DNA from 4 places in the Dactylosporangium sp. CA-139066 genome. Region 3 is predicted to be linked to each of the others. Evidence: riboswitches for the same ligand, from Rfam matches in the RefSeq annotation. Region 3 holds a riboswitch; each other region holds the start of a gene.

Region 1 (5,767 bases), 5.7 Mb from region 3:
CGATGTAGGGGATGCGTCAGGCAGGGTTCGAAGGTCGACCGGAACCGGGTGGGCGGGCGATGGAGCGGGATCGTGACACGGCGATGGCCGCGATCCGGTCCGTGTACCGCATCACCGGCCGCATCAACACCGGGACCACGCTCGCCGAGACGCTGCAGCTCATCGTGGACGCGGTCGTCGACGGCACCGGGTTCGGCGTCGCCGTCGTCAACTACCTGCACCCCGAGGGCGTCTACGAGGCGGTTGCCCTGGCCGGCTCCGAGGACGCCCGCGAGTCGCTGCTGGGCGCGCGGTACCCCGCGGCGGAGTTCGACGGCTACCTGGAGCGGGCCGAGGAGTGGGGGCAGCTGCGGTACCTCCCGCACGCCCGTTTCAGCGAGGACATGCAGTCGTGGGTGCCCGACGAGGTGCCGGGCGTCGAGGGCGTGCCCGAGGACGAGCGCTGGCACCCCCTCGACGCCCTGTTCGCCCCGCTGCGGGCGCCCAGTGGCGCGATCGTCGGCATCCTGAGCGTCGACCTGCCCGCCGACGGGCGCCGCCCCGGCCCGTTTCAGCGGGAGCTGCTGGAGATGCTGGCCGGGCAGGCCGGCATCGCGATCGACAACGCCAACCTGGTCGAGGCGCTCAGGCGCGAGCGGCAGCACCTCACGGCCAGCGAGGAGGCCTTCCGGCTTGCGTTCGACGGCGCCGGCAGCGGCATGTGCATGGTCGGGATCGAGGGCGACGACAACGGCCGGCTGACCCGGGTCAACCCCGCGCTGTGCGAGCTGCTCGGCCGCGACGGCGCCGACCTCGTGCGGCTGCGCGTGTCCGAGCTGCTGCACCCCGCGGACGTGGACCGGGCCCGGCTCGCCTTCGCCGCCGCACTGACGAGCAAGGGCACCCCGGTGCGCGACTACGAGGTGCGCTGCGTGCGGGCCGACGGCGAGACGATCTGGGTGTCGGCGACGCTGTCGATCGTGGCCGGTCCGCCGGGCTTCGGCATCCTGCAGGTCCACGACATCACCGGCCGCAAGGCGACCGAGGCCGACCTCGTCCGCCGCGCCCTCCGCGACCCGCTGACCGGCCTGGCCAACCGCGACGCCCTGGCCGCGCCGCTGGCCGCCGCGATCCGCCGGGCCCAGGCCGGGCTCGGCGTCAGCGCGCTGCTGTTCTGCGACCTCGACGACTTCAAGGCGGTCAACGACACCCTCGGCCACGACGCCGGCGACGCGGTCCTCGTCGCCGTCGCCCAGCGGCTGACCGCGCTGGTCCGCCCCGGCGACACCGTGGCCCGCCTCGGCGGCGACGAGTTCGTGGTCCTCGCCGAGAACCTCGGCGACCTCGCCCGCACGGCGCTGGCCGAGCGGGTCGAGCGGGCCGTGTGCACGCCGGTCATGCACGACGGTCACGTTCTGCGAGTGCGGGTCAGCGTCGGCGTGGCCGTGATCGACGACACGGTTGCCGATGCCGGCGCGGCGCTGCGGATCGCTGACAAGGCGATGTACCAGGTCAAAGGCCATCGACGCGACGAACGGACGACCGCTCAGGTGACCGGTCGGGTGACAGCACACGGTGAGCGTTCAGGTGCGCCGGGTGGGATCCCGTTGCTGCGGCTGGCCGAGGCCGAAACCGCCCAGTAAGGTCGGGTGGTCTGCTCCGGTCGACGGGCGCCAAACGGGTGCCACCGGGCAGGCGCCGTCGAGCCGCACCGTCGAGCCACGCGATCGAATGCGTCGCATGCCTCGATACCGCGGGCCGGGGACCCACGCAGTCCTGGGGTGTATCCGTGACCGAGTCACGGTAGGGCGAATCTTCCCGCCCGAACCCGTCAGCTAACCCGGTAGGCGGCACCGGAAGGAGTACCGCTCGTGCCGTATCTCGATGCTGCTGCTGCGGCCGCCCGCCGCCTTCCTCTCGGACGGGTGATCGCCAGGACGTAATGCCTGGCCGCGTTTTCACGCCGATCGACGCCCAATCGCCGCGCGTCTCCATGGGTGAGCTTTGACCCCTGGGGCCGTGCCGATCCCGCGCGCCCTCTCCCGTGCGTCGTTGTCACCGCGCGTCCCCCTGTGGACGTGCGCTTCGCCGTGCGCTGATTCGCGCCGTCCTGAAGAGGAAACCGCTTACCTTGAAACCTTTACCGCGCCAGTTTCGTCCACGACATCGCCGGCCCGGCCTCATCGTGAAGACCGGGGCCGTGTCCGCCGTCGTCGTCTCGGCCACGCTGCTGGCCACCGGCTCCGCCGGCGCCCCGGCCGTGCACCTGCCGGTCGCCGCCGCAGCCGCGCCCGCCTACCACTACGACGACGCCTCGCTCGTACTGCCGACCGGCACCGCCGCCATCTCGGCCGCGCCGGCCGAACCGATCGCCCCGGCCACGCCGCCGCCGGCACCGCAGCCGCCGCGCCCCGTCGCCGGCCTCGACCAGACCCAGATGAACAACGCCGCCACCATCGTGCGCCAGGGCCGCGCCCAGGGCCTGCCGCAGAAGGCGCTCGTCGTCGCGCTCGCCACCGCGATGCAGGAGAGCGACCTGTACAACGTCGCCAGCCCCGCCGTGCCGTCCTCGCTGAAGCTGCCGCACGACGGCGTCTCCGCGGACCACGACTCGGTCGGGCTGTTCCAGCAGCGCGCGAGCCAGGGCTGGGGCACCGTGGCCGAGCTCATGGACCCGGCGCACTCGGCGATGCTGTTCTACAACGCGCTCATGCAGGTCTCGGGCTGGCAGAGCATGAGCGTCACCGGGGCGGCGCAGGCGGTGCAGCGCTCGGCGTACCCGGGGGCGTACCAGAAGCACGCCGACCGGGCCGCCGAGGTGGTCGCCGCCCTCGCCTGAGCCGCGTTCACCGCGACGGGTCGAGGGTCCAGTCCGCCGGGTCGGGCAGTCGCCGCACGGATGCGGTGAAGTCCGCGCCCAGCGGCTCGAGCCCCTCGGTCTCCCGTCCGTTCACGTGCACGCCGTCCGGGCCGACCATCACGCGGTAACCGCGCCCGGCGTGGCCCGGCGGCGGCACGTACGCCTTGTCGCTGAGGATCAGCACCGTGGTCCCGCCGCCGGGGCCGGGTCCCTCGGTGATCCGGTCGACGCCGATCAGCACCAGCGGCGCCGGCACAGCAACGCGCACGCCGGCCGCGAACGGGCGCCGGCCCGCGGTGCCGAGCGTTGCGGCGATGTGCCGCCACATGGCGCGGTTCTCGGCCAGGGTGCCCGGGGCCTCGCCCTCCACGGTGGCGTACGACCCCGGCGCCCACTGCCACAGCAGCCCGTTGCGATCGGGGCGCACGTGCGTGTCACCCGGGGCGCGGTGGGTCTCGACCGTGTACCAGGACGCGTCGCCCGAGCCCAGCGCGGGCGCGGCGCTCGTGCTGACGGCGAGCTGGTTGGGGTCCCCGGCCGTGGCCGGGTCGAGCCAGCGGGGCATGAAGCCGTTGGCGTACAGCGTGATGGTGAGGTCGGTTGCGTCGAACTTGCCGCCGTCGTCGGTGTAGGACACCGACTGCACGGCCGCCCACAGCAGCGGGTCGGGGTCCTCGCGTACGCCGTCGGGCAGCCACCCCGGCGCGATGCGCAGCAGCAGGATCGGGTCGAACCCGCCCGCGGTCCGGTGCGCCGGCGAGGCGCTCGCGGCCGCCGCGGGCGGACCGGCCGGCGGCCCGTCCGCAGTGCCGGGCGCGGAGCGCAGGCCGAGCGCGGCCGTGCCGGTCACCGCCAGCACGGCGACCGCGGCCGCGACACCGGCTGCCGCCCGCTGCCGCGCCCGCCGGTGGTTGCCGTCGGCGACCACGCGGCCGAGGTCGACGCGCGAGGGCGGGGCCTCCTCGCCGGCGTGCATGAGCAGGCGCAGGCCGTTCTCGTTCATCGTGTCCTCCCCTGGTCGAGTGGCGCGGGCGCCAGCAGGCGCCGCATCGCCTGCAGACCCGCGGAAGTCTGGCTTTTCACGGTGCCGGGGGCGCAGCGCAGCGCCTCCGCGGTCTGTTCGACGGACATGTCGCAGTAGAACCGCAGCACCAGGACCGCGCGCTGGCGCGGCGGCAGCTCGGCCAGGGCGCCGCGCAGGTCGAGCCCGTCGGCCACCGACTGCAGCGCGGCATCGTCGACCGGCCGGTCGGGCAGGCGCTCGACCAGCCGGACGCGGGCCGCCCAGCCGCGCCGCCGCTCGTCGACGAAGCGGTGCACGAGGATGGTGCGCACGTACGCGTCGACATTGTCGGCCTTGCGCACGCGCCGCCATTTCACGTAGACGTCGGTGAGGGTGCTTTGGACGATGTCGTCGCCGCGTTCCCAGTCGCCGCAGAGCAGGTACGCGGCGCGGCGCAGGCCGGGCAGCCGCGACCGGACGAACTCGTGGAAATCATCACCGGGCATGTGCCGTCCCCCTAGCCTCACCTTCTTCGGCGTAGCCGGGCGTCGATCCGGTTCGCTCGGGGAGCGCTTTTCGGTGGGCACGCTGGTTTGAACCGGGTCTTCGCTCGCCGACCGCACCGGGGCGGCCTGGCCGGACGTGGCCGCGGGCCGGCGACGTCGAGACGGTGCTCGCCGACCTGCGCGCCGGTTAACGATGATTTATCGCCTGACGACGCATAAATACGACAAGTCGTGGCGCGGAGCGCCCGACTTGTCGCAAAGACCGCAGCGGCCGGCGCGGCGGGGTGGAGCGCGGAGTGGAGCGCGGCGGGAGCGGCGGGGCGCGGCCGGAGGGCGTGGTGCGCGCGGGGCGCCGGCCGGGCACGGTGTCGCGGCGCGGCGGGGCCGGACGTCGAGCCGGTCCGGTGGTTCAGCGCGGCGCGATGGTGGCGCGGCGAGCCAGCGCGATGAGCTCGGCGACCGCCGCCGGCGCCGGGAAGGCCAGGTCCAGCGCGAGCAGCGCCTGAGACAGCAGCTCCTCGGCCTGGCGGCGGCACCAGTCGCGGGCGCCCGACTGCTCGATCGTCTTCGCCGCGCGCTCGGCGTCGGCGTCGCTGAGCCGGCCGCGGGCCTCCAGCAGGGCGCCCAGCTCGTCGGCGCCGGCCGCGATCGCGGCCGCGACGGGCAGGGAGCGACGGCGGCGGCGCAGGTCGGGGTACGCGGGGCGGCCGGGGCCGCCGTCCTCGGCCCAGATGCCGAGCAGGTCCTCGGCGAACTGCACGGCCAGGCCCAGGCGCACGCCGAAGAGGTGCAGCCGCTCGACCTGGGCGGCGTCGCCGCCGCCGGCCACGGCGCCGAGGGCGCAGGCGCAGCCGAAGAGGGCGCCGGTGCGCTGCTCGACCATGGCCAGGCAGTCGCGCAGCAGGTCGGTGCGCTCCTCGGCCGCCGTGCCGGGCGGGGTGTCGCGCAGGGCGAGGGAGGCGTGCTGGCCGTGCAGCAGCTCCTGCACCGTGTCGCCGAGTACGCGCATCATCGCCCGGTCGGGGCCGGGGGCGTCCGGGCGGGCGGGGCGCTGGCGGGGGCGGCCGAGCGAGGCGTGGGCGCCGGCGACCGCGGCGGCCCGGCCGTGGCGGGCCGCGCCCAGGCGGGTCGGGTCGCCGGTGGCGATGACGTCGAAGGCGAGCGCGAGCAGGGCCTCGCCGCCGAGCGCCGCGGGCTGGGTGCCGACGGTCCACGGGGCGCCGTCGAGGGGGCCGTCGACCAGGTCGCGGCGGATGGCCGACCAGTGGTGCATGAGCTCGACGGCGACGGCGGCGGGCACCGCGTCGTGCGGGTCGCCGCCGACGGCCGCGGCGCAGACGAGGGTGAGCGCGCGGTACAGCGACGCGTTCGGCCCGGCGTCGCCGGAGGGCCGGCCCAGCCGCAGCTCGGCGACCTCAC
Region 2 (5,767 bases), on a different contig from region 3:
AGCCATCTCGCACCTCCTGTGCGCTTCAGCGGAACCCGTCGAAATGTGTTCCTGATGACATTCACGCTAAGAGCGCCCGTCCAGTTCGGGCTCACGGTTTCATGCCAGCGTCGTGTGTTGGTCACTCGCCGTTGATCGCCAGGCGGGGTGCGGTCCTTGGCCCGCTGTGACAGGGTGGGGCAGTGTCCTTGAGCCCCAACGCGCCGAGCAGTGCGCCGTTGCCGCTGCACCGTGCCGCGCGCATAGAGGACGCGTTCCACAGCCTCCTGGAGCGGCGGCTGCGCCGGCGCGGCTGGAAGGTCGCGGTCACCGCCTACACCGGCTACGGCGCGAGCGCGACCGACGAGCGCCCCGGCTGGGTCCGGGTGATGGGGCGCGCCCTGCTCGCCCGCATCGACCCGAAGCCCGGCAAGCGGCTCAAGAAGCTTCGCGGCTGGCGCTCGTTCACCGCGGTGTCGGTCATGAACGCCATGGTCCGCATCGAGGCCGGCGGCCGGACCTGCGAGGTGCTGTGTGACCGGGGCGGGTTCGTCGACGTGGTCGTCGAGGCCGACCTGGCGCCGGGCTGGGCCACTGTCACCCTGCAGTGCGAGAACAGCGCCCCGGTCGAGGCGCCGATCCGGATCATCGACCCGGCCACCACCCGCCTCGGCATCATCTCCGACGTCGACGACACAGTCATGGTGACCACGCTGCCGCGCCCGCTGCTCGCCGCCTGGAACACGTTCGTGCTCGACGAGCACGCGCGGGCCTCGGTGCCGGGGATGGCGGTGCTGTACGAGCGGCTGGTCAACGCCAACCCGGGCGCCCCGGTCTTCTACCTGTCGACCGGCGCCTGGAACGTGGCCGCGACGCTGACGCGGTTCCTGTCCCGGCACCTGTACCCGGCGGGTCCCCTCCTGCTGACCGACTGGGGCCCGCAGCCGGACCGGTTCTTCCGCAGCGGACAGGCCCACAAGCGCGCCTCGCTGGCCCGCCTGGCCGACGAGTTCCCGGACATCCGCTGGCTGCTGGTCGGCGACGACGGCCAGCACGACCCGGAGATCTACGCCGAGTTCGCCGCCGAGCACCCGGACGCCGTCGCCGCCGTCGCCATCCGGCACCTCTCCCCGACCCAGGCGGTGCTGGCCGGCGCCTTCCCGGGCGTCGCCGGGAGCTCGAAGCGCTTCCCGGCCAACGACCGCCGCTGGCTGGGCGCCCCGGACGGCGCCGGCCTGTGGCGCCTCCTGCGGGACACGGAGATCCTGTAACCCCCGGCCGGATCGGTGAGATCAGCGCCGACCTGGCCGAGCTGACCGTGTGCCTCATGGCGGCGCGTCCTGGCCGAGGTCACCTCCCGTGCCCAAGCGGAACTGCGGCACCAACCTTCTCGATGAGCTCGCCGAGCACCCGCTCGGCCTCGTCGTGGGGCACCTGGCAGGTGCCGGCGGCGAGGTGGCCGCCGCCGCCGTATTGCAGCATCACCGACCCGATGTCGGTCGGCGACGTGCGGTCCAGGATCGATTTGCCGACCGCAAACACGGTGTTGAGCTTCTGCTTGCCCCAGATGACGTGGATCGAGACGCGGGCCTCGGGGAACAGCGCGTAGACCATGAACCGGTTGCCCGCGAAGATGATGTCCTCGTCGCGCAGGTCGACCACGACCACGTCGCCGTGCACGTGCGAGACCCGCCGCAGCTGGTCGACGAACAGCTCCTGCTGGTCGCGGAAGAGCTCGGCGCGCTCGGCGACGTCGGGCAGGGCCAGGATCTCCTCGACGTCCTGGTGGTCGATGCAGGCGTCGATGAGCTGCATCATCAGCTGGTAGTTGGAGATGCGGAACTGCCGGAACCGGCCCAGCCCGGTGCGGCTGTCCATGAGGAAGTTCAGCAGCGTCCAGCCGACCGGCTGGAGGATCTCGCTGATGTCGTACTGCGCCGAGTCCGCCCGGTCGACCGCCTCCATCAGCTCGTCGGAGACGTGCGGGAAGCGCTCCGGCCCGCCGAAGTGGTCGTAGATCACGCGGGCCGCCGACGGGGCCTCGGCGTCGATGACGTGGTTGGTCGCCTGGCCGGTGCCGTTGAGTTGGCCGACGCGCAGGGTCTCGGAGTGGTGGTGGTCGAAGACCAGGTGGGCCCCGGGGGCGTACGGCAGGTTGGTGAGGATGTCCGTCGGCCCGACGTCGACGTTGCCGTCCTGCACGTCCTTGGGGTGCACGAACGTGATGTCGCCGATGAGGTCGAGGTGGCGCAGGAGGACCGCGCAGACCAGTCCGTCGAAGTCGCTGCGGGTCACGAGACGGTACTTCACTTGCGGATCCCCTCGCAGAGAAACGGCCGGTCGACAGGAGCCCTATCGACCGGCCGTCCGCGAAGGTGAGGGTTAGAGAACCGAGAGATGCACGTGGTTGGTGTGATCGCTGGACGGGTCGCCGGCCACGCCGCTGTAATGGTGCCAGCCGGCCGCCGGTGTCCAGATCTGTTTGAACCAGATCACGTACATCACGCCCAGGTTGTAGGCGTTCTTCACGAAGTACGCCGCCAGTGTGGAGCCGTAGACGAAGTCGTCGCCGGTGGCCACGCCGCCGAAGCCGTTGCTCTTCTGCACCGAGAAGTCGCAGGCGCGGCCCTTGGGGTGCTCATACGGCCCGCTCGGGCGGTAGCAGGACACGAACCGCTTGAAGCCGTCCTTCTGCGCCGTCTGCATGTCGTGCAGCGTGCGCGGCGTGAGGCAGCCGGTCGTGGTCGGGTCCTTCACGCTGCACGACTCCTTGGGCAGCGAGCCGTCGGAGTTGCGCTTCACCGGGTCGGCGACCGGCAGGTTTGCGGTGACGAAGCCCTTGCTCGGCCCGCCGGCCAGCGCGAGCGCCTTCTCCGCGTCCTTCTTCTGCTGGTCCATCGTGGCGACCTGCTGCTGCTGCGTGGTGACCTCGTCGTCGAGGGCCTTCTTCTGCGCGGTCTGCGCATCCTGCAGCAGCTTGTACTGGTGCAGGAGGTTGTCGTTGTGGTGGGCGATCTCGTTGATGGAGCCGGCCCGCTCGGCGAAGCCGTCGGGGCTGCCGGCGTCCATCAGGGCCGCGAAGGTGGTGAGGGGGCCCGTGCGGTACGCCGCGATGGCGATCGCCGCCACCTGGTCCTTGATCGTGGCGAGCTGGGCCTCGGTGTTCTTCAGCTGCTCGGTCAGCTCGCCCTGGCGCTTGACGGAGGCGTCGAAGCGGGCCTTGGCGTCGGTGTACGCCTGGGTGGTCTGCTCCAGGACCTGGGCGAGGGTCGGGTTGGCGGAGGCGCCCTCGTCGCCCGGGTCGCCGCCGGGCGTGGGCTCGGCCGCGGCGGGCGTGCCGGCGAGCCCCCCGAGCACCAGAGCCGACAGCAGCGCGACCATCACGCGCCGGTAGGGATGTCGCGATGACATCTGGTTCGTTGTTCCTTCCGTCGGCCGCCGACCGAGTTAGCTGACGGGTTCGGGACGGAACGACCCCTACCACCCTCGCGAAGAGGGTAGATTCACCCCAACGTAACGGTGGGTCCCCGGCTCGCCACGGTGCGGCGATTGGGCGGCAGCCACGCCCGGCACCGGGGGCGGCGCCTGCTGGACGTGACCGTGGGTCACTGTACCCAGGGTCCAGAAATCGCGCACCGCACCGTTTGTGCGGAGATCCTTAAAAGCTTCTTTGCTCTGGCCATTTGTGGCCCAGATCACACCCTGACGCGGCCTCCGGGGCGCGTGGGTGACACTCACCGAGCCGATGAACCCCTTGCGCGCGCCAGGATCGGGCGGTGAACCTCAGGCTTCTCGCGCTCGCCGGCTTCGCCCTTGCCGCCGCCCTGGTCGTCGACGGCCATCTCGACCCGAACGGCAACCTCAACCCCTGGTCGCTCACCGTGAGCGACTTTGCCGTGTCCGATCGTGGGGGCGTGGTCGACTGGGCGATGGTCGTCATGGCGGCCGCCTCGGGCGCGCTGCTGCTCGCCCTGCACCGGACCGGCGTGCGGATCGAGGCGTGGGTGGCCGGGCTGTTCGCGGTCTGGGCCGCCGGGCTGACGGTCGCGGCGATCGTGCCCACCGACGCGCCGGGGCTCGCGCTCTCGGCCGCCGGGTCGGTGCACCGCTACGCCTCGGTCGCCGCGTTCGTGGCCCTGCCGGTCGCCGGCTGGCGGCTCGCGCAGCGGGTGCCGCACGGGCGGGCGGTGCGCGCGCTGGCCGCGGTGAGCGTGGGGTGCGCGCTGGCGATGGTCTACTCCGCCTTCCCCGGTGACCGGGTGCTCATCGGGCTGGCCGAGCGGCTGCTGCTGGTCGCCGAGGCCGGGCTGCTCGTCGCCCTCGCACTGCCTCAACGGTACCGTAAATATTCTTCATAAAGCGATGATGTTCGCTGTTTCGGCTGCTCTCGGCTGGTCGGATAGGCCGGTCACAGTCAGACCGAAGGAGTGATTCAGGGTGTCCAGAGTGCGCGCGCTGGCGATGCTCGCCGCGATGGCGATCGTCAGCGGGGTGGTCGCGGTCTTCAACATGATGCCCGCCTCCGCCGCCTCGTGTGCCGCGCCGTGGCAGGCGACGGCGGTCTACACCGGGGGCGCCACGGTGTCCCGCAACGGCCACAACTACCTCGCGAAGTGGTGGACGCAGAACGAGGCCCCGCCCGGCACCAGCGGCGTGTGGCAGGACCAGGGATCGTGCGGCGGCAGCGGCCCGGCCAACCCGCCGCCGCAGACCGGTTCCGCCGGCGGGTGCAGCTTCCCGGCGTGGGTCCAGGGCCGCAACTACGTGACCGGCGACATCGTGAAGTTCACCGATGGCAAGTTCTACATCGCCGAGCACGACAACCCGGGGTACAGCCCGGTGATCAGCACCTGGTACTGGGACCCGTACGCCTGCAGCAGCGGCGGCGGCTCCACGACGACCGCGCCCCCGCCCCCGCCGGACAACGGCGCCTTCGTGGTCAGCGAGGCCCAGTTCAACCAGATGTTCCCGGGCCGGAACGCCTTCTACACGTACTCGGGCCTGGTCGCCGCCCTGTCGGCCTACCCGGCGTTCGCGAAGACCGGCAGCGACGCGGTGCGCAAGCAGGAGGCGGCGGCGTTCCTGGCCAACGTCAACCACGAGACCGGCGGCCTCGTGTACATCGTCGAGCAGAACACCGCGAACTACCCCGCCTACTGCGACGCCGGCCAGTCCTACGGCTGCCCGGCCGGCCAGGCGGCGTACTACGGCCGCGGCCCGATCCAGCTGAGCTGGAACTTCAACTACAAGGCGGCCGGCGACGCGCTCGGCATCGACCTGCTGCACAACCCCAACCTCGTGCAGACCGACGCGGCCGTGGCCTGGAAGACGGCGCTGTGGTACTGGAACACGCAGAGCGGCCCGGGCACCATGACCCCGCACAACGCCATGGTGAACGGGGCCGGCTTCGGCGAGACGATCCGCAGCATCAACGGCAGCCTGGAGTGCAACGGGCGCAACCCGGCCCAGGTGCAGAGCCGGGTCGCGGCGTACCAGCGCTTCGTCGGCATCCTCGGCGTGGGCGTCGGTAGCGGCTCCGTCTCCTGCTAGGGCTTGCGGGCCACTCCGCCGTACAACGCGGCCTGGGCGTCGGTGAGCGACTCATCGGCGCCCGGCCGCCACCGCAGGATCGGCACCACCCCCGGCTCCACGAGTTCGAGGCCGTCGAAGAACCCGGCGACCTCCTCGCGGTTGCGCAGGCGGGTGGTGATGCCCTGCCTGCGCATGATCGCGGTGAAGCGGGCCCACTCCTCGGGCTCGAAGTCCGCCGTGATGTGGGACAGGACCA
Region 3 (5,767 bases):
AGCGACAAGCGCGAGGTCCTGTTCTACGGCCAGGAGAGGCTCGTGCGCACGTTCGTCGAGGGCGTGGAGTCGGCCCCGCCCGGCGCGTCGCCGATGGAGATGGTCACCGCCGCGCTGCGCTCGGGCGCGGGCTTCTTCACCGACGAGCACCGCCCGCACTCGCGGACCCGGCAGTCGGTGATCGACGAGAACCCGGCGCTGCAGGAGCGCGAGCTGCACAAGCTCGCCACCCTCGGCGTGACGCTCGCCACCGCACTGCAGGCGCGCGGCGTCGACCGGGCCACGGCCGAGGTGGCCGCGCAGACCGGCATGACGGTGTTCGGGATCGCGTTCGCCCGGTGGATTCGCGAGGGCGAGACCCGCTCGATCGCCGACATCGAGACCGATGTCCTGCGGGAGCTGCGCTCGCTCGTCGCGCCGGCGGCCTGACGCCGCTGTGGAGATGTGATGGAGATCCATCCCAGGCGGTCATGCATCGGGGCTGGCGCGGGTTAGGCTCCCGCCGTGCGCGACCTCACCCGAATCCGCTTCTGGCTCGTCCTGTTTGTGATCGGCCTCGACATCAGCGGCGTCACCGCGTTTCCGCTCGAGGCCGAGAGCGGGCTGCTGGTGCGGATCCTGCACGCCTCGTGGTCGCCGGCGCCCGAGCACCTGCCGGTGCTCGTGGACTTCCTCGACCGCGTCCACCACGGCATCGTCGAGACCGGCCGGCAGTATCCGTTCATGGCGTACGGCACCGACTGGCTCGCGTTCGCGCACCTCGTCATCGCCGTGGCGTTCTGGGGCCCGTACCGCGACCCGGTGCGCAACATCTGGGTCGTGCACTTCGGCATGATCGCGTGCGTGGCCGTCATCCCGCTGGCCCTCATCGCCGGCCCGGTCCGCGGCATCCCGCGGTGGTGGCAGCTCATCGACATGTCGTTCGGCGTGTTCGGCATCGTGCCGCTGTTCTTCGCCGAGCGGGCGATCCGCCGCCTCGCCAAGCAGGAAGCCGCGCCCGCCGCCGACCGCGAGCAGCAGCTCGTCAGCTGACCGGACTCCGACTCTGGTTGTCCATAGTGGACCAAACCGGGCCGCTCGCCTCGGCGTCGAGCGTCAGGCGGCGGCGAAGAGCAGCTCGCGCAGGCGGGGGCGCAGGCGGAGCACCGCGATCACCAGCGGGACCGTCAGCGCCAGGCGGGCGACCAGCAGCGGGATCATCAGCTCCAGCCGCAGCGTGAAGCCGTGCTCGTCGGCGAGGGTGGCGTGCGGCAGGGCGAAGCCGGCGGCCACCACGACCGCCGCGCCGATCCGCCAGAACACCACCGTGCGCGTGCGCAGGACCGCGTCCGGATCGCCGTCGCGGCTGCGCACCAGGAGGGTGGCCAGGGCGTACCAGGCGACGGCGGCGAGGAGTTGGGTGTAGAAGAGGAACGTCTCCGCGGTACCGATGCGCTGGCCGTTTTCCAGCAGTGACAACGACGGCGTCGGCAGGCCGGGGATCACGGCGAGCAGCGCGGCGATGTCGGCGACCGCGATCAGGGCGAACAGCCCGGTGAGCGTGAGCAGCAGGAGCGTGGCGACCTCGATCCGCTCCCAGGCCGCGGCCTTCACACCCGCCACCCGTGCGCCTGCACGGCGAGCCGGTCGGCGGCCCCGGCGTCGGCGGTCAGCACGGCCCAGCGGCCCCCGGCGACCACGGTCTCGGCGCCGAACGTGACGACGGTCTCGGTGTGCATGTGGCTGACCCAGTCGTCGCGCTGCCGGCCGTCGTCGAACGTCACCACCGTGACGTCGTGGTGGTTGACCTGGCACTGGACGCTCTCCCGCACGCCCGGCTGGGCGGGCAGCCGGGACGCCTCGGCACAGCCGGCCGCGGCGGCCAGCTGGAACGGCGACGGCGGCGCGACCGGGAACAGGCTCTGGGCCGCCCACCAGCCGAGCCCCGCGATGAGCACGGCCCCGGCGATGACCAGTTCGGTCCGGGTGGAGATCACCGGCGCACTGTAGCGGACCATGGGTCAGGCCCGCCGGATCGGCATGTGCGTCGGCGCCGCCGGCCCGCCGAGGAACGTCGCGACCAGGTCGGCACACAGCCGTGGCTTCTCGATCAGCAGCGTGTGCGAGGCGTTCGGTACCACGGCGAGCTCGGCGTCGGGCAGCCCGCGGTACAGCTCCAGGGTGTGCTCGAGGGAGACGGCGTCGTCGTCGCCGACGAGCACCAGCGTGCGGCAGCCCACCGCCTTCAGCTCGGCCGCGCTCAGCGCGAGGTCCCCGGCCGCGGCGGAGGCGGCGATCCGCTCGATGACGGAGGCGAGATGGCCGGGTCCTTCCGGCGAGACCTCGGCGTGCTGGTCGTAGATGACCTGCGGGATGTCGGCGGGCGAGGCGGGCGGCAGCAGCCCGCCGTCCTGGTGGAACGCGCCGCTGATGAGCACCAGGCGCGACACCAGGTCCGGACGGGCCAGCGCGGCCAGCAGCGCCACCACCGCGCCCGCGCTGTAGCCGACCAGGGCCGCCGGCTCGCCCACGACGTGCTCCAGGAACGCGACCGTGTCGGCCGCCATGACCTGCGGGCTGAGCGGGCCGCCCGGATCCGGGGTGTGGCCGTGGCCGCGCCGCTCCGGCTGGTAGAGCCGGAACGATCCGGCCAGCGCGTCGAGGTTGCCGGCGAAGCAGCGCGAGTCGACGATCGCGCCGTGCAGCAGCACCACCGGCTCGCCCGCGCCGCGTTCGTCGTACCAGGTGCGCAGGCCGTTGATCTCGGCGTACCGCTGCATCGCGACCTCCCCCGTCGTCCGCCCTGATTGTGTCGCACGCGGCCCTGGTTTCGCAGACCCGGCGTGGCGGCCCGGCGCCGGCGACGGCCGCGTGGTGCGCATAACGAATCCGGTCAAGGAGGGGTCGTGGACTTCGCTGCGGCCGACGCGATCAACCAGGCCATCCGCCTGCTGAGCCTGCGCCACCGGGCGCGGGCCGCGACGCTGCTCGCCCCGCTGGGGCTGCATCCGGGCCAGGAGGCGCTGCTGCTCGAGCTCGACCGGACCGGCCCCCGCATCCAGGCGCAGCTCAGCGAGGCCCTCGGCTGCGAGCCGCCCAGCGTCACGCTCATGATCCGCAAGCTCGAGGCGTCCGGGCACGTCCGCCGCGCGCCGGCGCCCACCGACAGACGGGCGAGCCTGGTCGAGCTGACCGAGAGCGGCGCGGCGCTGGCCGAGCGGGTCAAGGAGACCTGGCGCGCGCTGGCCGAGGAGACCGTGGCCGGCCTGGCCGCCGCCACGGTGGCCGAGCTCCCCGGCATACTGACGGCCACGACGGGCAATGTCGACCCGCGACGCGCTCGCTTTCGTTCTCGTTAAGTGTTGCTTATATCCCCCGCTGGGCGGTTTCGCCGCCGAGATCATTCCGTTACGTTCGGTGTCGAGCCCGCCGGCCACAGTCATCCAACCCCGGGTGACCCGGGCGGGCGCCGCCGAGTCGTATTCCGAGCCGGGGACCCACCGTTCCTGGGGTGAATCCGTGACCACGGTAGGGCGCACCTTCTTCTCGCCCGAACCCGTCAGCTAACCCGGTAGGCGGTCACGGAAGAAGGACTGTGCCGTGTTCAACGGACGAACGACGCTGCGCTCCGTAGTCGTCGGCGTGGCGGTCGCCGCGCTGATCGCCCCGGCCTGCGCCGCGCACGCCGATCCGAGCCCCGAAGAAATCCAGGCCCAGATCGACAAGGGCAACAACGAGGTCGAACTCATCGTCGAGCAGTACAACAAGGTCAACGGCGACCTCGCCGCCACCCAGACGGCGCTGACGTCGCTCGAGGCCGACCTGGTGCCGCTGCAGTCCCGCATGGACGCGGCGCACGCCGACGCCGACTCGGTCGCCGTCAACGCCTACAAGACGGGCGGCGGCAACCTGCGCACCATGTCGCTGGTGCTCGGCGCCGGCTCCTCCGACGCGTTCTTCGACCGCGTCGGCACCCTCGAGCAGATCTCCCGCAGCCAGCAGCAGGACCTCGCCGCATACACGTCGGCGAAGACCACCTTCGACGCGCAGAAGCAGCGCCTCAACGAGACCCTCGCGGCGCAGAACCGGCAGAAGGCGGAGCTGGAGACCCGCAAGAAGCAGATCGAGGGTGACATCGCCCGCCTCGACGAGATGCAGCGCAAGGCCGACGCGGCGGCCAAGGCCGCGGCCGCGGCGGCGAAGAAGCCCGCCCCGACCACGAACACGAACACCAACCCCGGCGCGCCCCCGAAGGTCAACGGCGCCGCCGGCAAGGCGGTCGCCTACGCCTGGGCGCAGCGGGGCAAGCAGTACGTCTGGGGCGCCGCGGGGCCGGACACGTTCGACTGCTCGGGCCTGACCATGATGGCGTGGAAGGCGGCCGGCGTCACGCTGCCGCACAACGCCGCACAGCAGTACGCGAAGGTCCGCCACATCTCCAGAAGCCAGCTGCAGCCGGGCGACCTGGTGTTCTACAACAATCTGGGGCACGTGGGCATCTACATCGGCGACAACCAGATCATCCACGCCCCGAACAGCCGCACGGTCGTGAAGGTCTCGCCGATCGACATCGACACGCTGTACGGCTACGGCCGCCCATAACCGGGCGACGCTCGGTCCCCGTGCCTGCGGGGACCGAGCGGCAGGACGGGCGGGGCCTAGCGACGGGTCTCCGGAACCCGGCGGCGCGCCGTCATCAGCAGCGCGACCGCCCCCAGCCCCAGCAGCACGGTGATCCCGCCGGTGACCGCGTTGTTCCACACGATGCCGGCCGTGCTCGACGAGCGCTGGATGATGAACGGCGACACGATGATCCACACGCCGATCGCGGTCATCGCCCAACTGAGCCGGTACATCCGCGCGGGGGCCATGGCCAGCCCGAGCGCGATGACGCCCACCAGGATGCCCAGAATCAGGTTGTTCACCGCCACATTCGGCGCCGAACCGCTGAACCCGATGACCCACGGCGAAATGGCCAGCCAGCCACCGGCCAGCAGTACCAGCCCGTCGATGGCGACCGCCTGACCGCTCGCCGCGACCCGCTCGAACCGCTGCCGCATCTCAAGGGCGTCGGGGTGCTCCCCGATCTCGCGGTACTGCGAAACCCCGGACACAATGCACCTCCCGTACAGACGACAACCAGCTGCGTTCCAACCGGCCCACTACCCGCCACCTCCCACCCGACGCATTTCGTGGACAATCGCTCGTAATCACCCCGGTGACCCCGGTTTGATGCGAAAAACGGGTCAGCCGAAGCGGCCGGCCATCGCGTCGTACACCGCCGGCAGCAGCGCCCGCACGGCCACCGGCAGCCGCAGCCAGCCCGGCAGGTAGGCCTCGGCCCGGTCGTGACGCAGTGCACGCACGACCGCGGCGGCGGCCCGGCCGGGCGGCATCGGTCGCGGGATGCGCCGCTCGTACGCCCGCCCGCGCCGGTCGAAGAACTCGGTGTCGACGACGCCCGGCACGACGGTGGACACCCGCACCGGGCGGCCGCGCAGCTCGAGGCGCAGGCTGTGGGCGAACACGTCGAGGGCCGCCTTGGTCGCCGCGTAGACCGCCTCGCCGGCCACCCCGAGCCGGCCGGCGATCGAGGTCACGTACAGCAGGTGCCCGCCCTGCTCGCGCATCCCCGGCAGCAGCACGCGGGTCATGTCGATCGGCGCGCGCAGGTTGACCTGCAGCAGCCGGTCCAGCACCGACTCGGGCATGCCGGCGACGTCACCCGCCCAGCCGACCCCGGCGTTGCACACCAGCGCATCGACGCGGCCCCACCGCTCGAGCACCC
Region 4 (5,767 bases), 260 kb from region 3:
GCGACGCGCTCCACCTCCATGCCCGTAACCATGACACCGGGCGCGGGATCGGGCGAGCGATAAACGCGTCACCTGCACCGTCTCTTGCCCGTGGCGGGACTCCGGCTACCGCGTCCTCGCTGACGTCGTCTGGCACGCCGTGCGGCCGGCCCGGGGGCCGGCCGCACGGGCGGAGCGTGACGAGGGTCAGGAGACGGTGTACGGGATGGTGACGGTCGACTGGCGGCCCTCCGTGGCCGTGGCGTCGATGCGGACCGTCGTCAGGGCGTTGCCGATCGCGTTCCACAGCTCCAGGCGGACGCAGCCGTGGTTCATGGCCGACAGGGTGCCCGTCGAGGACGACAGGCCGACCGCCTGGGTGTACTGCTCCGTGCCCACGACCGGGTCGGTGGCGAAGTAGCGGTACGTCTCCACCCGGCCGTAGGTGCCGGCGCCGGTGAAGTCGTACGACACGCGGGCCTGGATGCCCTGGCCGACGGCGGTGCCGGCGTCGACGTGGAACGTGAACTGGGTTGCCGTGCCGTTCGTGGGGCCGGTGATGCCGCACGCCTGGTACGTGACCGGGTTGTGCGGGTTGCCGTCCCAGTTGCCGTTCGCCGCGGTCACCGTCTGGGTCGTCGCCGCGCTACCGGCCACAGTGGACAGTGCCGGGCCCGAGCGCAGGAAGAAGCGGTTCGAGCCGGCGGGCGGGGTGGAGGTGGACGTGGACGGCGACGCAGAGGCCGATGGCGACTTGGAGGGCGACGGGGACGGGGACGTGGGCGGGGTCGACGACGGCGGGGTGCTCGTGCCGTTGCCGCCGGACCAGGTGAACGCGCCCGTGGTCGCCGTCTTGCCGGCCGCGACCGTCAGGGTGCGGCCGTCGGAGAACGTCACGGTGAGCGGCGCGGTGCCGAGGTTCGTCGCGGCGTACGTGCGGGCGCCGTTCTTCGTGAAGACCGCGTACAGCGGCGTGTTGGCGGTGACGCTGGTGTCGACGGTGCCGAGCGCGGCCAGGTTGCGGATCCAGTGGAACGTGTGTGCCCGGCTTTCGCCCTCCTCCGGGGTGTACCCCGGGTTGGCCCGCAGGTTGGCCAGCGCCTGGTCGCCGTTGCCCAGCGCCTGGAACGACCACAGCACGTCCTGCCAGATCGTGGGCGGGCCGCCGTTGTTGGTCACCATCTCGTTGTAGTTGACGGTGTTGTACGCCGGGCGGTACCCCATGTAGAACGAGCCGCCGGTCACCGGCAGCATGTTGATGCCCTGGATCTGCTCGGGCTCGCCGCTGAACCAGGTGGCGTAGGCGCCGCCGTCGCCCCAGACCATGCCGACGGTGTTGTGGGCGAACGCCGGGGGGAAGTTCTGGTTGGCCGAGTCGAACCAGTACTCCTGGATCGCCTGCGCCTGCGTGGAGTAGATGTACAGGCCGGCGTCGCGGACCGCGGTGTTGCCGGTGGCGATGCCCCACTGGATGAGGGCGTTGGCGAAGTTCATGCCCTCCGACGACGACTCCTGGTTGTTGCCGGCGAAGAAGTTGCCGTGGCCGGAGGCCCAGTCGTGGCCGGCGTAGATGTCGAAGTCGCGCAGGAACGGGAACATCGTGTCGGCGCGGTCGGGGTTGTTCGCGTCGCGGATCAGCAGGTTGACCATGCCGCCGTACGCGCTCGTGGCCGCCCAGGCCTTGTCGTACTTGGCGAGGGTCGCGGCGGCGGCGATGTAGTAGCCGTAGTGGAAGTGGTGGTCGTTGAGCTCCTGGTCCGAACCGTACGACGCCGGGTAGCCGATGAGCGTGCCCCACGCCTGGTTGTACGCGAACAGGCGGCCCGTCTCGCCGCTGCCCGCGGTGAACCAGTCGGTGAGCCGGGTGCGGATCGCGGCCAGCAGCGTGTCGCGCTGGGCGGTGCGGCCGAGCTGGTCGGCGATCTCGGCGGCGCGGGCGGCGCGGCCGAGGCCCTTGCCGGTCCAGTACGTGTCGTTGCCGAAGCCCGCGAGGGGGTCGCCGCCGGTGATCTGGTCCAGGTAGCCGCCGACGGTCGTCAGGTCGGCGCCGGAGGAGTCCGCGACGGCGGGCACCTCAGGCAGTACACCTTGGAAGCGGGTGGCGGTGGTGAAGGCGCCCGCGCCGGTCAGGATCTTCATGGGTCCCCGCGCGGAGACGTAGGTCTGCGCGATGGGCGTCGCGCCGGCCAGGTTCTTCCACTGGTGCGGGTAGAGCGCGAGGACGGTGCCGGAGCCGGTGCCCTCGCGGGCCGTCGTGGTGACCGTGTAGGTCGCGTTGACGGTGCTGGACCCCTGGTCGTAGCTCCACCCGACGCGGGTGCCGGTGACGTGGTTGTGGGCGTACTGCCCGTAGGTGTTGGCCAGCGCGGTGCGGTCGGCGGCCGGCGTCGACGTGGTCGTGGGCAGCAGCGCGACCGAGAAGTAGTCCTTGCCGGCCAGCGTCGAGGTGATGCTGGCGCCGCTGACGGTCCAGGTGGCGCCCGTCGGCGCGTACGCCATGTAGTCGTGGCCGCGGACGGTGAACCCGACCCGGTTGCCGCTGTTGGACCACACCGCCGGGGCGCCGCCGAACGTGAGCTGGGCGTTGCCGCCGCTCGTGCGGGCGTAGACGAACGGCAGGCCGTGGCCGATGGTGGTGCGCAGCGTGCGGGCGCCGTCGGACCAGCTCGGCGTGACGGTCCAGTCGGTCCAGCCGTCCACCAGGGTGTTCGGCGCGTTGAGGCCGGTCACGCCGATCGTGAACTCGGTGGTGTACGGGTAGTGGTACTCCCCGACGCCGGTGGCGGTGCCGGAGATGGCGGCGTCGGTGGTGTAGGAGACGCCGAGGCCGCCGGCGGAGGGCTGGAAGGCCATCGGGTGGGCCTGCAGCGGCGAGGAGTAGTTGCAGTCGGTGCGCTTGAACAGCAGCGACGACCACCAGTCGTTCGTCGGCACCGCGCCGGCGGGGGCGTTGGCGGTGACGTACTGGCGGGGGTTGGTCGCGATGCTGCCGCACCCGGTCGGGCCGCTGGTGCCGGCCGGCGCGGTGGTGGCGTAGCTGCCGGAGCCGAGGGTGGCGGCCTCGGCGTTGGTCAATGCGACGAAGGTCAGGGCGGTGGCGACGAGGGCAACGGCGATGGCACCGGCCGCGGCGGGTCGTCCTCGGGCAAGACGCATGGCATGGACTCCGTGATGAGAGTGGCGGTCACTGCGGGGTCCCTGGGAATGATGCGCACCAATTGTGACCAGTGTCAATGGTGAGTTTTCAGAGAGCGCTCTCAATCTGTGGCATGAGCTGCTCAAACATGCTGAGAGCGCTCTCGTCCGGAGAAACCCGGTGGACGGCGACGGCGGCGGGCGGGCAGGGTCGGGGCATGCGACAGGACGAGATCTGGGACGCTGAGGTGGCCGCGGCCTACGACACACCCGGCGCCGGCATGTTCGCGCCCGAGGCGGTGGACCCGGTCGTCGAGCGGCTCGCCGCGCTCGCCGGCGGCGGGCGGGCGCTGGAGTTCGCGATCGGCACCGGGCGCATCGCCGTGCCGCTGGCCGCGCGGGGCGTGCCCGTGACCGGGATCGAGCTGTCCCGGCCGATGCTCGAGCGGCTGCGGGCGAAGGCGGACGAGGCGGCGATCCCGGTCGTCGTCGGCGACATGGCCACGACCCGGGCGCCCGGCGAGTACAGCCTGGTGTACCTGGTCTTCAACACCATCTCCAACCTGGTCACGCAGGACGAGCAGGTCGCCTGCTTCGCCAACGCGGCCGCGCACCTCGGGCCCGGCGGCCGGTTCGTGGTGGAGCTGGAGGTGCCGGCGCTGCGCGTGCTGCCGCCGGGCCAGCCGGCCACGGTGTTCGCGGCCGAGCCCGGCTACCTCGGCATCGACACGTACGACCCGCTGCACCAGATCCTCGTGTCGCACCACGTCCGCTTCGACGACTCGCGGCAGGCGCGCGTGACGCGCAGCCCGCACCGCTACATCTGGCCGTCCGAAATGGACCTCATGGCCCGGCTGGCCGGCCTCGAGCTGGAGTCCCGGCACGCGGACTGGGCGGGCGCGTCGTTCACCGCGGAGTCCACCACGCACGTGTCGGTCTACCGCCGACCGTAAGGCGCGACCGCGTTTTGCCTGGTGGCAGTATCTTTTACCCTCTTGGCAGGGGCGGTACCGACCAGTAATGTCACCTCGTCCGCGCCGGTCCCCTCGCCGTGAATGCCCGGCCCCGGCCGCGGACCCGCCGAGTCGCGCATGCGAGCCGGGGACCCATGCGTCCCGGGGTGAATCCGTCGGCCATGTGGCCGTGGTAGGGCGAGCTTCCCGCCCGAATCCGTCAGCTAACCCGGTAGGCGGCACCGGAAGGAGTTCTTCTGTTGCGCCTGCAACTGGCCGACGTACGTCACCACCTCGCCTCGCTGCGCCGCCCCCTGCCCGCCGTACTGGGCACCGCCGCGCTCGCCGTCGTCTCGATCGGGACCGCGGCCATGCTCAACCAGTCCCCCGAGCCGGCCGACGCGCACGTCACGGGAGCCGCCGCCGCCCTCAGCACCGCCGCGCCCGAGCGCCCGGCGGCGCCGGCCGAGGCGGCCAAGCCCGACCCGCTGCTGCTGGCGCCGGAGGCGAAGGAGGTGAGCTACGACTTCCAGTTCCAGCCGAACTTCTACTTCTGTGGCCCCGCCTCCACGCGGATCGCCCTGTCGTCCAGCGTCAACGCCCCGTCGCAGAGCGACCTGGCCGGGCTGCTCGGCACCACGGTCAACGGCACCAACTCCGCCCAGGACACCACTCGGGCGCTCAACCAGGTGCTGGGCCGCGACGCGTACCAGACCCACTGGATCCCCGGCCAGCGCGCGAGCGGCGCCCAGGCCGAGCAGCTGCAGCGCGACGTCGTGCGCGCCATCGGCGAGGGCCGCGGCGTCGTGGCCAACATCGTCGGCGGCGCCACGGACGTGACGGGCCGGTACCACGAGTTCGGCGGCGGCCACTACATCTCGATCATCGGCTACCGCGACCGCGGCCGCGCCGTCGAGATCGCCGACCCGTCGGGCATGTTCGGCCCGCGCACCTACTGGATGGAAACGTATCCGATGGCCAACTGGGTCGCCAGCCGCGGCTACTCGGCCTGACCATCACCTGCTCGACCCGGATGACGCCGGCCTGACGCGGCGGGTGGCGGTCACGCCGTACGGCGTGACCGCCACCGTTGCGCGACGTCCGTCAGCCGGCGGCGATGCAGAACGGGTGGCCGGCCGGGTCGAGCAGGACCAGCCAGCCCCCGTCGCCCGGCTGGAACTGCGGCCGCGTCGCCCCCGACGCCACCAGCTCGGCGGCGGCGCGCTCGACGTCGTCGACCTTGAGGTCCAGGTGGGCCTGCTTGGCGTCGTCGGGCCAGCCCGGCGCCCGGTAGCCGGCGACGCGCTGGAACGCCAGCTGGACCGGGCCCCCGTCGCCGAGGTACACGAAGTCGTCGTCGGCGGAGGCCACCTCCCATCCGGTCGCCTTGCGGTAGAACTCGGCCAGGGCGCCCGGGTCGGCGCAGTCGAAGATGATCGTGCTCAGCGTGGCCATGTCGTCCACTTCCTTTCTGGTCGCCGGCCAGCCTGCCCGCCCGCCGCGCGATCCGGCTTGGACATCTTTGCGGCGGGCGTTTTTGTCGTACCCCCGGCGTAGCGTCACCGGCGTGAAGGCAGAGCTGGTGGCATCCCGTCCGGGCCTCGACATCGCCGCGGTGACCTGCGGACGGCAGCACGCCGGCTGGTCCCCGCCGGAGGAGCAGACCGACTATCGCGTGGTCCTGGTCCGGCGCGGCCGGT

Evidence for each region. A riboswitch is a leader RNA that binds a small molecule or an ion and turns the genes downstream of it on or off. The one in region 3 is predicted to bind cyclic di-AMP.
Region 1: it holds a riboswitch for cyclic di-AMP, as region 3 does, so the genes downstream of both, ACQEVU_RS01830 (hypothetical protein) here and ACQEVU_RS28155 (NlpC/P60 family protein) in region 3, are expected to answer to the same signal.
Region 2: it holds a riboswitch for cyclic di-AMP, as region 3 does, so the genes downstream of both, ACQEVU_RS49545 (coiled-coil domain-containing protein) here and ACQEVU_RS28155 (NlpC/P60 family protein) in region 3, are expected to answer to the same signal.
Region 4: it holds a riboswitch for cyclic di-AMP, as region 3 does, so the genes downstream of both, ACQEVU_RS26960 (C39 family peptidase) here and ACQEVU_RS28155 (NlpC/P60 family protein) in region 3, are expected to answer to the same signal.

What each region holds. Positions count from the first base shown of each region.
Region 1 is NZ_JBNJNH010000001.1:383,011-388,777, forward strand. Features, by position in the region: gene ACQEVU_RS01825 (diguanylate cyclase domain-containing protein) at 60-1,622, shown strand; cyclic di-AMP (ydaO/yuaA leader) riboswitch at 1,711-1,844, shown strand; gene ACQEVU_RS01830 (hypothetical protein) at 2,180-2,818, shown strand; gene ACQEVU_RS01835 (hypothetical protein) at 2,826-3,842, opposite strand; gene ACQEVU_RS01840 (SigE family RNA polymerase sigma factor) at 3,839-4,348, opposite strand; gene ACQEVU_RS01845 (polyprenyl synthetase family protein) at 4,758-5,767, opposite strand, start outside.
Region 2 is NZ_JBNJNH010000002.1:1,043,084-1,048,850, reverse strand. Features, by position in the region: gene ACQEVU_RS49560 (hypothetical protein) at 1-6, opposite strand, end outside; gene ACQEVU_RS49555 (App1 family protein) at 183-1,250, shown strand; gene ACQEVU_RS49550 (exopolyphosphatase) at 1,330-2,289, opposite strand; gene ACQEVU_RS49545 (coiled-coil domain-containing protein) at 2,362-3,390, opposite strand; cyclic di-AMP (ydaO/yuaA leader) riboswitch at 3,400-3,545, opposite strand; gene ACQEVU_RS49540 (DUF998 domain-containing protein) at 3,756-4,337, shown strand; gene ACQEVU_RS49535 (glycoside hydrolase family 19 protein) at 4,417-5,529, shown strand; gene ACQEVU_RS49530 (SAM-dependent methyltransferase) at 5,526-5,767, opposite strand, start outside.
Region 3 is NZ_JBNJNH010000001.1:6,128,294-6,134,060, forward strand. Features, by position in the region: gene ACQEVU_RS28125 (TetR family transcriptional regulator) at 1-429, shown strand, start outside; gene ACQEVU_RS28130 (hypothetical protein) at 505-1,032, shown strand; gene ACQEVU_RS28135 (hypothetical protein) at 1,096-1,602, opposite strand; gene ACQEVU_RS28140 (hypothetical protein) at 1,590-1,976, opposite strand; gene ACQEVU_RS28145 (alpha/beta fold hydrolase) at 2,001-2,759, opposite strand; gene ACQEVU_RS28150 (MarR family winged helix-turn-helix transcriptional regulator) at 2,886-3,338, shown strand; cyclic di-AMP (ydaO/yuaA leader) riboswitch at 3,440-3,572, shown strand; gene ACQEVU_RS28155 (NlpC/P60 family protein) at 3,580-4,581, shown strand; gene ACQEVU_RS28160 (SPW repeat protein) at 4,638-5,093, opposite strand; gene ACQEVU_RS28165 (SDR family NAD(P)-dependent oxidoreductase) at 5,226-5,767, opposite strand, start outside.
Region 4 is NZ_JBNJNH010000001.1:5,871,550-5,877,316, forward strand. Features, by position in the region: gene ACQEVU_RS26945 (GNAT family N-acetyltransferase) at 1-20, opposite strand, end outside; gene ACQEVU_RS26950 (glycosyl hydrolase) at 187-3,135, opposite strand; gene ACQEVU_RS26955 (class I SAM-dependent DNA methyltransferase) at 3,333-4,067, shown strand; cyclic di-AMP (ydaO/yuaA leader) riboswitch at 4,183-4,321, shown strand; gene ACQEVU_RS26960 (C39 family peptidase) at 4,328-5,080, shown strand; gene ACQEVU_RS26965 (VOC family protein) at 5,172-5,522, opposite strand; gene ACQEVU_RS26970 (helix-turn-helix domain-containing protein) at 5,635-5,767, shown strand, end outside.